DNA from 3 places in the Streptomyces sp. NPDC042371 genome. Region 1 is predicted to be linked to each of the others. Evidence: riboswitches for the same ligand, from Rfam matches in the RefSeq annotation. Region 1 holds a riboswitch; each other region holds the start of a gene.

The links. A riboswitch is a leader RNA that binds a small molecule or an ion and turns the genes downstream of it on or off. The one in region 1 is predicted to bind cyclic di-AMP.
Region 2: another riboswitch for cyclic di-AMP. It lies ahead of AC068B_RS10330 (M23 family metallopeptidase); the one in region 1 lies ahead of AC068B_RS16620 (transglycosylase family protein).
Region 3: another riboswitch for cyclic di-AMP. It lies ahead of AC068B_RS27190 (C40 family peptidase); the one in region 1 lies ahead of AC068B_RS16620 (transglycosylase family protein).

What each region holds. Positions count from the first base shown of each region.
Region 1 is NZ_JBWKAP010000005.1:119,835-123,098, reverse strand. Features, by position in the region: gene AC068B_RS16625 (LysM peptidoglycan-binding domain-containing protein) at 1-872, shown strand, start outside; cyclic di-AMP (ydaO/yuaA leader) riboswitch at 1,067-1,213, shown strand; gene AC068B_RS16620 (transglycosylase family protein) at 1,218-1,925, shown strand; gene eno (phosphopyruvate hydratase) at 2,243-3,264, shown strand, end outside.
Region 2 is NZ_JBWKAP010000003.1:154,225-157,488, reverse strand. Features, by position in the region: gene AC068B_RS10340 (HPr family phosphocarrier protein) at 1-52, shown strand, start outside; gene AC068B_RS10335 (GntR family transcriptional regulator) at 232-918, opposite strand; gene AC068B_RS10330 (M23 family metallopeptidase) at 1,164-1,967, opposite strand; cyclic di-AMP (ydaO/yuaA leader) riboswitch at 1,980-2,142, opposite strand; gene AC068B_RS10325 (M16 family metallopeptidase) at 2,374-3,264, opposite strand, start outside.
Region 3 is NZ_JBWKAP010000009.1:115,592-118,855, forward strand. Features, by position in the region: gene AC068B_RS27180 (ATP-binding protein) at 1-335, shown strand, start outside; gene AC068B_RS27185 (DUF6328 family protein) at 375-947, opposite strand; gene AC068B_RS27190 (C40 family peptidase) at 1,029-1,502, opposite strand; cyclic di-AMP (ydaO/yuaA leader) riboswitch at 1,506-1,682, opposite strand; gene AC068B_RS27195 (hypothetical protein) at 2,041-2,349, opposite strand; gene AC068B_RS27200 (ATP-dependent Clp protease proteolytic subunit) at 2,357-2,992, opposite strand; gene AC068B_RS27205 (GNAT family N-acetyltransferase) at 3,122-3,264, shown strand, end outside.

The DNA of each region.
Region 1 (3,264 bases):
AGCTCTCCCAGGAGAACTGGGAGGCGTACGGCGGCCTCGACTACGCGCCGAGCGCCGACCAGGCGAGCCGCTCGCAGCAGATCGCCGTCGCCGAGCAGATCCTCGACGACCAGGGCACCGCCGCCTGGCCGAGCTGCGCCCCGATCGCGGGCCTCACCCAGGACGGCGCCGCGGCCGACGTGGACCCGGGCGACCCGGTCACGCCGAAGCCCTCCGAGCCGTCCGGCTCGACAGGCCCCGACGGCTCCGACGACTCCAAGGGCGACAAGGACTCGGACAAGGGCTCGGACAAGGGCTCGGACGACGACTCCGGCAAGGCCTCCGGCAAGGACTCAGACAAGGGCAAGGGCAAGGGTGAGGAGGCCGGTGAGCCCTCGGACTCCGCCGACCCGTCCGACGGCCCGGAGAAGCCCTCCAGCGGCGCCGACGACTCCCGAGACAAGAATCACGACGAGTCAGGCGAAAAGGACGACAAGGGCGAAGCCGATGGCAAGGCCGACGGCAAGAAGGACGACTCCGGCAAGTCGGGCGAGGACGACGCCACTTCGCCCACGCCCGAGAAGTCGACCGACCCCGCCGACGAGGCGGACGGCTCCGACGACTCCGCGGGCCGCCACCGCGGCGACCGCGCGGACGAGAGCGAGGGCGCGGACGGCCGCTCCGGACGGCACGCCTCGCGCGGCGAGAACCGCTCCGGCGGAGTCGCCGATGGCGCCTACACGGTGCGCTCCGGAGACAGCCTCTCGGTCATCGCGGACGACCTCGGCGTCGACGGCGGATGGCACGAGCTCTACAGCGAGAACAAGAAGACCGTCGGGGGCGACCCGGACCTCATCCTCCCCGGTCAGAGCCTCGATCTGGGCGAAAAGTAACGGAAGTTGACGAAGAGTCGGGTGGGGGCTTCGCGCCGTATGTCTGGTTTGGCGCAAGTGAGAGATGGGTCTCAGAAGCCCTGATCGTCTTTGAAATTCCGGCGATCGCGTGTCTACGGTCGTCACCGCTCGCCACTGGTGGGCCCCGCCGGTCGGTACGCCGAATCCTGCCAACGGCCGGACGGGAACAGTCGTCGCTTTGAGCGCCGTAGGCAGGAGCGGGGGACCCAAGGTAAGTGCCGGAAACGGCTAGGGGTGAAGCCGCGCTCAAGGAGCGCGGCCGGGCAACCACATCGGCCCGAACCCGACAGCTCACCTCGCAGGCGTCGGTGAGGGGATCAACTCATGCTGTTTTCCAGCAAGGGCAAGCACCGCCGTCCGTCCAAGGCCACCCGTGTCGTCACGCTCGCCGGTGTCACCGGTGCCGCCGTGGCCGCCCCGCTGATGGCCGCTGGTTCGGCCTCCGCCGCCACCGGTGCCGAGTGGGACGCCGTCGCCCAGTGCGAGTCCGGCGGCAACTGGTCGATCAACACCGGCAACGGTTACCAGGGCGGCGTGCAGTTCTCGCCGTCCACCTGGGCCGCGTACGGCGGTACGAAGTACGCGCCGACCGCCGACAAGGCCTCCAAGGCCCAGCAGATCGAGATCGCCGAGAAGGTCCTCGCGGGCCAGGGCAAGGGTGCCTGGCCGAGCTGTGGCGTCGGCCTCTCGGGCGCCTCGCCCAGCAGCGGCGGCGGCTCGCAGGAGCAGGCCCCGCAGCAGCAGCAGGCCGCGCCGAAGCCGCAGCAGACGCAGCAGGCCCCGCAGCAGCAGGCCGCGCCGAAGCCGCAGCCCACGCCGCAGACCGAGACCAAGAAGACCGTCGAGACCCCGACCGGCAAGACGGTCAAGAAGGGCGACGGCGAGTACAAGGTCAAGACGGGCGACACCCTGTCCAAGATCGCCGAGGCCAAGCACGTCAAGGGCGGCTGGCACAAGGTCTACAAGCTCAACGGCGACATCATCGACAACGCCGACATGATCTACCCGGGCCAGCAGCTCCACCTGAGCTGACCCCACCCGGTAGCGGCCGTGCCTCGGCGGACGCACGGCCGTACCCCCGTCCCCACGGGCTCCCCGCCCCGGTGCGCGTATCCCCCGTACGCACCGGGGCGGGGCCATGTCTGCCCCCGCGTCCGCCCCCGCGTCGGCCCTCCGCTGTTCGCTACTAGCGAGTAGAAAACGTGGCCTTACGCCCGGTTTCCAAGGTATTTGGGCCCTCGTCCGTCCCAGGGGACGGGCGGTCGGCTGGCCGAAGGCCCGGAGCCCGTTAGGCTCAGGAGACGCAGGGCCGACGCGGCCCGCGTAAATGCGTCACATCCCAGAAGGAGATGCTCGTGCCGTCCATCGACGTCGTCGTAGCCCGGGAAATCCTGGACTCCCGAGGCAACCCCACGGTCGAGGTCGAGGTCGGCCTCGACGACGGCAGCACCGGTCGTGCCGCCGTTCCGTCCGGTGCCTCCACCGGTGCTTTCGAGGCCATCGAACTCCGTGACGGTGACCCCAACCGTTACATGGGCAAGGGTGTCGAGAAGGCCGTCCTCGCCGTCATCGAGCAGATCGGCCCGGAGCTCGTCGGCTACGACGCCACCGAGCAGCGCCTGATCGACCAGGCCATGTTCGACCTGGACGCCACCGACAACAAGGGCTCGCTCGGCGCCAACGCCATCCTCGGCGTCTCGCTCGCCGTCGCGCACGCCGCCTCCGAGGCCAGCGACCTGCCGCTGTTCCGCTACCTCGGCGGCCCGAACGCGCACCTGCTGCCCGTCCCGATGATGAACATCCTGAACGGCGGGTCGCACGCCGACTCGAATGTCGACATCCAGGAGTTCATGATCGCCCCGATCGGCGCGGAGTCCTTCTCCGAGGCCCTTCGCTGGGGCGCCGAGGTCTACCACACCCTCAAGAAGGTGCTGAAGACCAAGGGCCTGTCCACGGGCCTCGGCGACGAGGGCGGCTTCGCCCCGAACCTGGACTCCAACCGCGCCGCGCTCGACCTCATCATCGAGGCCATCAAGCAGGCCGGTTACGTCCCCGGCGAGCAGATCGGCCTCGCGCTCGACGTCGCCGCGTCCGAGTTCTACAAGGACGGCAAGTACGAGTTCGAGGGCAAGTCCCGCTCGGCCGCGGAGATGACCGAGTACTACGAGGAGCTCGTCTCCGCGTACCCGCTGGTCTCCATCGAGGACCCGCTGTACGAGGACGACTGGGCCGGCTGGAACGTCATCACCGAGCGCCTGGGCGACAAGGTCCAGATCGTCGGCGACGACCTCTTCGTCACCAACCCGGAGCGCCTGGCCCGCGGCATCGAGGAGGGCTCCGCCAACGCCCTGCTCGTCAAGGTCAACCAGAT
Region 2 (3,264 bases), on a different contig from region 1:
TCTGGCGAAGCTGGTCGCCGAGGGGCTCGAGGAGCTTCCGGAGACGGTCTAGGACACGTTCCTCGCATTACGTCAATGGGGTCACCCGGAATTCCGGGTGACCCCATTGACGTATGCGCTTGATTTTTCATGCACACCGTTTTCATGAACGCCGTGGGGCCGTATGAAATTGCCGCGAATTGATCGCGCGACGACTCTTCTTACGGCTCCTCTTTGTATACGGCGCCTCCGTTAATTCCGGAGACTCACCGTGTTTACGGCATGTTGCGAATCCCTCACGCGGCCGCCCCGGCGCGCGGGCCGCAATCGGTGGGCCGCGCGGGCCCGTTCGACGTGTGCCGCGGTGAGCGCCCTCGCCCGTTCCGCGTCCCGGCGGGCGACCGCGTCGGCGATCGCCGCGTGCTCGGACCAGGACTCGTCCGGCGTCGCCGGGGTATCGACGACGTACATCCAGGCGATCTTGTGCCGGAGCGGGGTGAGCAGCGCCGTGAGGCCGGGGCTGCCGGACGCCTGGGCGAGCGTCTCGTGGAACCAGCCGCCCAGCGAGCGCAGATCCTCCCCGCGGCCGCTCCTGGAGCGCTGCTGGCCCAGCCTGACGAGTCCGCGCAGGACCTTCAGGTGTGCGTCCGTGCGGCGCTGCGCGGCGCGTGCCGCGGCGAGCGGCTCCAGCAGCGTCCGGACCTCCAGGAGGTCCGCGGCCTCCTGTTCCGTCGGCTCGGCGACGCATGCGCCCGCATGCCTGCGGGTGACGACGAAGCCCTCGGCCTCCAGCGTGCGCAGGGCCTCGCGCACGGGGACGCGGGAGACTCCGTAGCGCCGCGCGAGGAGTTCCTCGGTGAGTCTGCCGCCCCTTTCATATACACCGGCGACTATGTCGTCCCGAATGGCCGTGCATACCGAGTGCGCGGGAACGCGCATGACCGGACCTCCGCCTTAATCCCCGCGACACGCGGTCGACCGACGCTCGTTCCGTGACTCTATTGCAGAGCGCCGGAATTTCCGACGGCGGACAGAAATCCATGGATATCTTTTGGCCAAGAACGGGCGGCAGGGGACGATGGCCGGGGAACGCCGAAAGCCCCGGCTCGGGAGGAGCCGGGGCTTTCGGTGAAGTGCTGCGGGGCCGTCCGCGTGGGGCGACCGCGTCGGCCGTCCGCTTCGGATCAGACCTTGACGCCGTGCGAGCGCAGGTACGAGACCGGGTCGATGTCGGAGCCGTACTCCTCGCCGGAGCGGGCCTCGAAGTGGAGGTGCGGGCCACTGGAGTTGCCGGTGGACCCGGAGAGACCGATCTGCTGGCCCGGGGTGACCGTCTGGCCGACGGTGACGCCGAGGGACGACATGTGGCCGTACTGGGTGTACGTGCCGTCGTTCATCTTGATGACCACGTTGTTGCCGTAGGCACCACCCCAGCCCGCCTCGACGACGGTGCCGGAGCCGACCGCGTGGACGGCGGTGCCGGACGCGGCGTGGAAGTCGACACCGGTGTGGCTGCCGGAGGACCACATGGCGCCGCCGGTCTGGTAGCCCGTGGAGACGTACGAGCCGGAGACCGGGGAGACGTAGGTGTTCAGGCGCTTGCGCTCGGCCTCGCGGGCGGCACGCTCCTTGGCCTCGTGCTCCTTCTTGGCCTTCGCCTTGGCCTCCGCCTCGGCCTTGCGCTTCTCCTCGGCGGCCTTCTTCTTGGCGGCCTCTTCGGCCTTCTTGGCGGCAGCGGCGTCGTCGGCGGCCTGGCGCTGCGCGGCGGCCTGCGCGTCGACGCTCTCGGCGAGCGAGTCGCCGACGGATATCGCCTGGGTGAGACCAGTGTGCTCCACGGCCGCTTCGTCGGCGGCGGCGAGCGCGGGGGCGGCAAGGCCTCCGATGACACCGGTGGTGGTGAGCGCCGCGACACCTGCGACGTTCGCGGTGGTCCGCGTGAGGCGACTCGGACGACGGTGCTTCCCGGTGGCACGGGTGAACGCCATGTGGCGGGTGTTCCTTTCCTTCCCTCTCGCCTACCGGGTTAGCTGACGGGTTCGGAGCAGGAAGGTCTCCTACGGGTCCCTCACCTCGCGGCAAGGTGCCCGATTCACCCCAGGGGACATGTGGGTCCCCGGCTCCCCTGGCTCGCGCCGTACGGGGACTCGGCGATGACTGTCCGGTGCCGCGGATGCGGCGTACTGCGCGACGAACAGCCGGGTCGACGCTAAGCGGGGCATCTTTCGATCGACAAACAGAACGCGCCTTTTGTAGCGCACGCCACACGGCAGACAGGCAACCTCCATACCAATCCGGACATATGAGGACCCTGGCGACCGAAAGGGTCACCAGGGTCCCGATACGTCCCAACTTGCGTCCTGACTGTGGCTCAGCGCCGACGCCGACCGTCACTCAGCCGGTGACCACGCTCACTTCGCCGATCCCGAGCGCCCTGACGGGCTCCTCGATCTGCGCGGCGTCCCCGACGAGGACCGTCACCAGGCGGTCCTCCGGGAAGGCGTTCACGACGGCCGCAGTGGCCTCCACGGTGCCGGTGGCGGCCAGCTGTCGGTACAGCTGCGCCTGGAAGTCGTCCGGCAGGTTCTGCTCGACCTGGTCGGCGAGCGTCGCCGCCACGGAGGCGGCCATCTCGTACTTGAGCGGGGCCACGCCCACCAGGTTCTGCACGGCGACGTCGCGCTCGGCGTCGGTGAGCCCCTCCGCGGCGAGGGTGCGCAGCACCTTCCAGAGGTCGTCCAGCGCCGGGCCCGTGTTCGGGGTGTCCACGGAGCCGCTGATGGCGAGCATCGCGGCGCCCGTCCCGTCCGGGGCGGAGCGGAGCACCTGGCCGAACGCCCGTACGCCGTAGGTGTATCCCTTCTCCTCGCGCAGGACACGGTCCAGGCGGGAGGTGAGGGTGCCGCCCAGGCAGTACGTGCCGAGCACCTGGGCGGGCCACACGCGGTCGTGCCGGTCGGCGCCGACGCGGCCGATCAGCAGCTGTGTCTGGACCGCTCCGGGGCGGTCCACGATGACGACGCGGCCGCGGTCGTCGGCGATCACCGGCGGCACGGGGCGCGACTCGCCCGCGGAGCCGGTCCAGGCGCCGACGGTGTCGGCGAGGACGGCGTCCAGGTCGGTGCCCACCAGGTCGCCGACGACGACCAGGGTGGCCGTGGCGGGGCGGACGAACTTCTCGTAGAAGGCACGCACCGCCGCCGAGTCGATGGCGGTGACCGTCTCCTCGGTGCCCTGACGCGGGCGCGACATGCGCGCGGTCGGCGGGAAGAGCTGCCTGGAGAG
Region 3 (3,264 bases), on a different contig from region 1:
TGGCCGACACGATCAGACTGATCGTCTCCGAGCTCGCGACCAACGCCGTGCAGCACACCTTGGGGCAGTCGCCCACCTTCACGGTCGACGTCGAGCTCGAACGCGACGAGCACCTGAGGATCGGAGTCACCGACAGCCACCCGCGCTACCCCAAGCGCCTCCCTGCGGCCGTCCAGCAGGACAACGGCCGGGGCATGGTGATCATCCGCTGGCTGACCGCCGAGTGCGGCGGCAGGCTCTCGGTCAGTCCCACCGACGAGGGGGGCAAGACCGTGTGGATCGCGCTGCCGTGGCGCGCTCCGGTCCAGCGCAAGGACCGTGACGCCACGCACTGACCGGGGTGTGCCCCGGCCGGGTCGTCGGGATGGACACCGTCAGCGGTGCCGTTCTCTGCGCTGGGGACGCGGTGCTCCGCCACGGGCCCCTGACGGCCTGGCGTCGGGCTCCTCGTCGAGCGCCGCTTCGACACGCGCCAGCGGGCGCCGCGCGAGCCGCGGCAGTACGCCCCACAGCCCGACGCACATCAGCAGCGTGCCCGCGCCCGCCAGGAGGCCTTCGGTCCGACCCGACGTCACATCGACGACGAGCAGCACCGAACCGGCGAGCGTCAGCACCAGAACGCCCAGGCCGACCCCGGCGAGCCGGGACGACACCCGCACGATGAGCGGCTTGGCCCGCTGCTGGAACAGCGAGCGGTGCAACGCGGCGGGCGCCGTGAACAGCGCCGCCGCGAGCACCGCGAGCAGCAGCGTCGTGACGTAGGTGGCGCGCTGCACCGCGTCGAGCGAGGGAAATCGCGGGCTGAAGGCGAGGGTGAGCAGGAAGGCGAAGAGGATCTGGACGCCCGTCTGCGTCACTCTCAGCTCCTGGAGCAGCTCCGCGAAGTTGCGGTCGGCGCGCTCCAACGGTGTTTCGTTGCGGGCCGTGCAGGCATAGTCGTCGGACATCCCGCACGGGTATCCCCGCGGGCGCGCTCCAAGCATCGGCACCTGACCGTGCGGGGAGCGCGCCGGAGCGGGCGCGGTGGGTCAGCGGACCCTGCCGTACCAGACGCTCTTGGTCCAGATCTTCTCCAGGCGGACCACGGTCCCCCTCTTGGGGGCGTGCCAGATGCGGTTGTTACCCGCGTAGATCCCGACGTGGTACACGTTCCGACCGGAGTGGAAGAACACCAGGTCGCCGCGGGTCCGCTGGGACCTGGAGACGTGCTTGGTCTTGTTGTACTGCGCGGCGGCGGTGCGCGGCAGCTTCTTGCCCGTCTTCTTGAACGAGTAGAGAGTCAGGCCCGAGCAGTCGAACCGGTTGGGCCCTGCCGACCCGTAGCCGTACGGGGAGCCCTTCTTGGACGCCGCGATCTTGAGCGCCTTCGTCCCGTGAGTGGCCGCCTGGGCCTCCGACGCGAGCCCGGGGGCCAGGACGGTGCCGCCTACGACGGCGAGCGTGAGGACCGATGCGGCACCGGTCCTGCTGAGCAGCGACGGAACATGATTCAGCGCAGTCATGCGCAACCCTTCGTCAGCCGCCTGTGAAAGATGACCTGTCGGGTTCGGGCAGGCGAAGATGCCCGGCCGCGTCGTGCTCTGCGGCTTCACCCCAAGGGCGTCGTCCGGACTGTCCGGACGGGCCCGTCGTGCCTGGGTCCTCCACTCCTGCCGTTGCACAGATGTCGACCGGTCATCCGGGTGGCGGCAGGACTCGGCGTCCGCCCGGACCGCCCCGCCGCGGTGGCGGGGGCTTGTCGTCGGAAGGGATCTTGACCCGACATGGGCCAAAAAACCGAGCCGAAACGGCGTTTTGTGAGGCTCCTCACGACTGACCTGTTCAGGTGGACACTGCCGAAATCGTCGCGTTGGCACGTGGTCCGACGACGGTTCGACCAGCACCGGAATGCGCAATTCCGCCGGTGCTGTACTCGCTCGACGCAACTTTCGTCGGTGCGGACGACGACCTCTTCCTACGCCGTCCGAGGTAGCCCGACTGGTCCGTTTCGAAGTGGCCCCGGACGTCACGGTGTCCGGGGCGGGGCGGGTCGGCGGGGGCTCAGCCGCCCTGCGGGGGCGGCACGGTGATCCGCCCGGCCCGCCGCTCGCCGTCGAGGACGCGCAGAGCCTGGGCGAGGGTCTGCGCGTGCACTTCGCTCTCACCGCGCTGGTGCATGAGGGCGAGCGCGTCCCGCAGGGCACTCGCCCGGCCGACGAGGGCCTGGGCGGCGCGGAGTCCGCCGTAGGTGTGCTCGGCGCGGGCCGGATTGATCCGGCCGAGCAGGTCGACGACTTCGAGATAGCGGTCGATCAGCTCCGCCTCGGCGCGGGTCAGCGCAGGCAGCGGCGGCAGTTCGGGCGGCAGCATCGGCGGGTCACCTCGGGTCCCGGGCGGCGAGCGAGGTCTTGCGGCTCGGAATGATCCGGTCCACGAGTCCGTACGCCAGGGCGGCCGGGGCGTCGAGGATCTTGTCCCGCTCGATGTCCGCGGTGATCCGCTCCTGGCTCTGCCCGGTGTGGCGCGCGAGCAGCTCCTCCAGGAGGCGCCGCGTGCGCAGCAGTTCGTCGGCCTGGATCGCGAGGTCCGAGGCCTGGCCCCGGACCGGTTCGCCGATGGCGGGCTGGTGGATCAGGACGCGCGCGCCGGGCAGCGCGAACCGCTTGCCTGGCGTGCCCGCGGCGAGCAGGACGGCGGCCGTCGACGCGGCCTGGCCCAGGCAGGTCGTCTCCACGTCACAGCTGACGAACTGCATCGTGTCGTAGATCGCGGTCATCGCGCTGAACGAGCCGCCGGGGGAGTTGATGTACAGCGAGATGTCGCGGTCCGGCGCCTGGTGTTCGAGGTGCATGAACTGGGCCATCACGTCGTTCGCCGAGGTGGCGTCGATGGAGGTGCCGAGGAAGACGATCCGCTCTTCGAGGAGCTTGGAGTACGGATCCATGGTCCGCGTCCCCGACGTGGTGCGTTCGGTGAACTCGGGCAGGACGTAACGGGCAGACGGACGATTCATGGCACGCCTCTCTTCCTCCGGTCGCTGAGCGGCCCGGTCTCTGTAAAAAATGTACAGGACGTACGTTCCGTCAGGGGGGTGGAGCCGGGATGGGTTCTCGTCCGGGGCGCCGCGTACCCTCTCCGAGGCATGGAACGGAGCAGCGGCGAGCGAGAGTTACTGGCCCTCGAAGTGGACGTCATCCACGGCCTCGGGCCGGGCGAGGGCGACGGCGCGCTGAGGGTGGCCGACCCGTCGGTGCGGGCGGTGGTGGCCTGGTCGCCGGGGGCGCG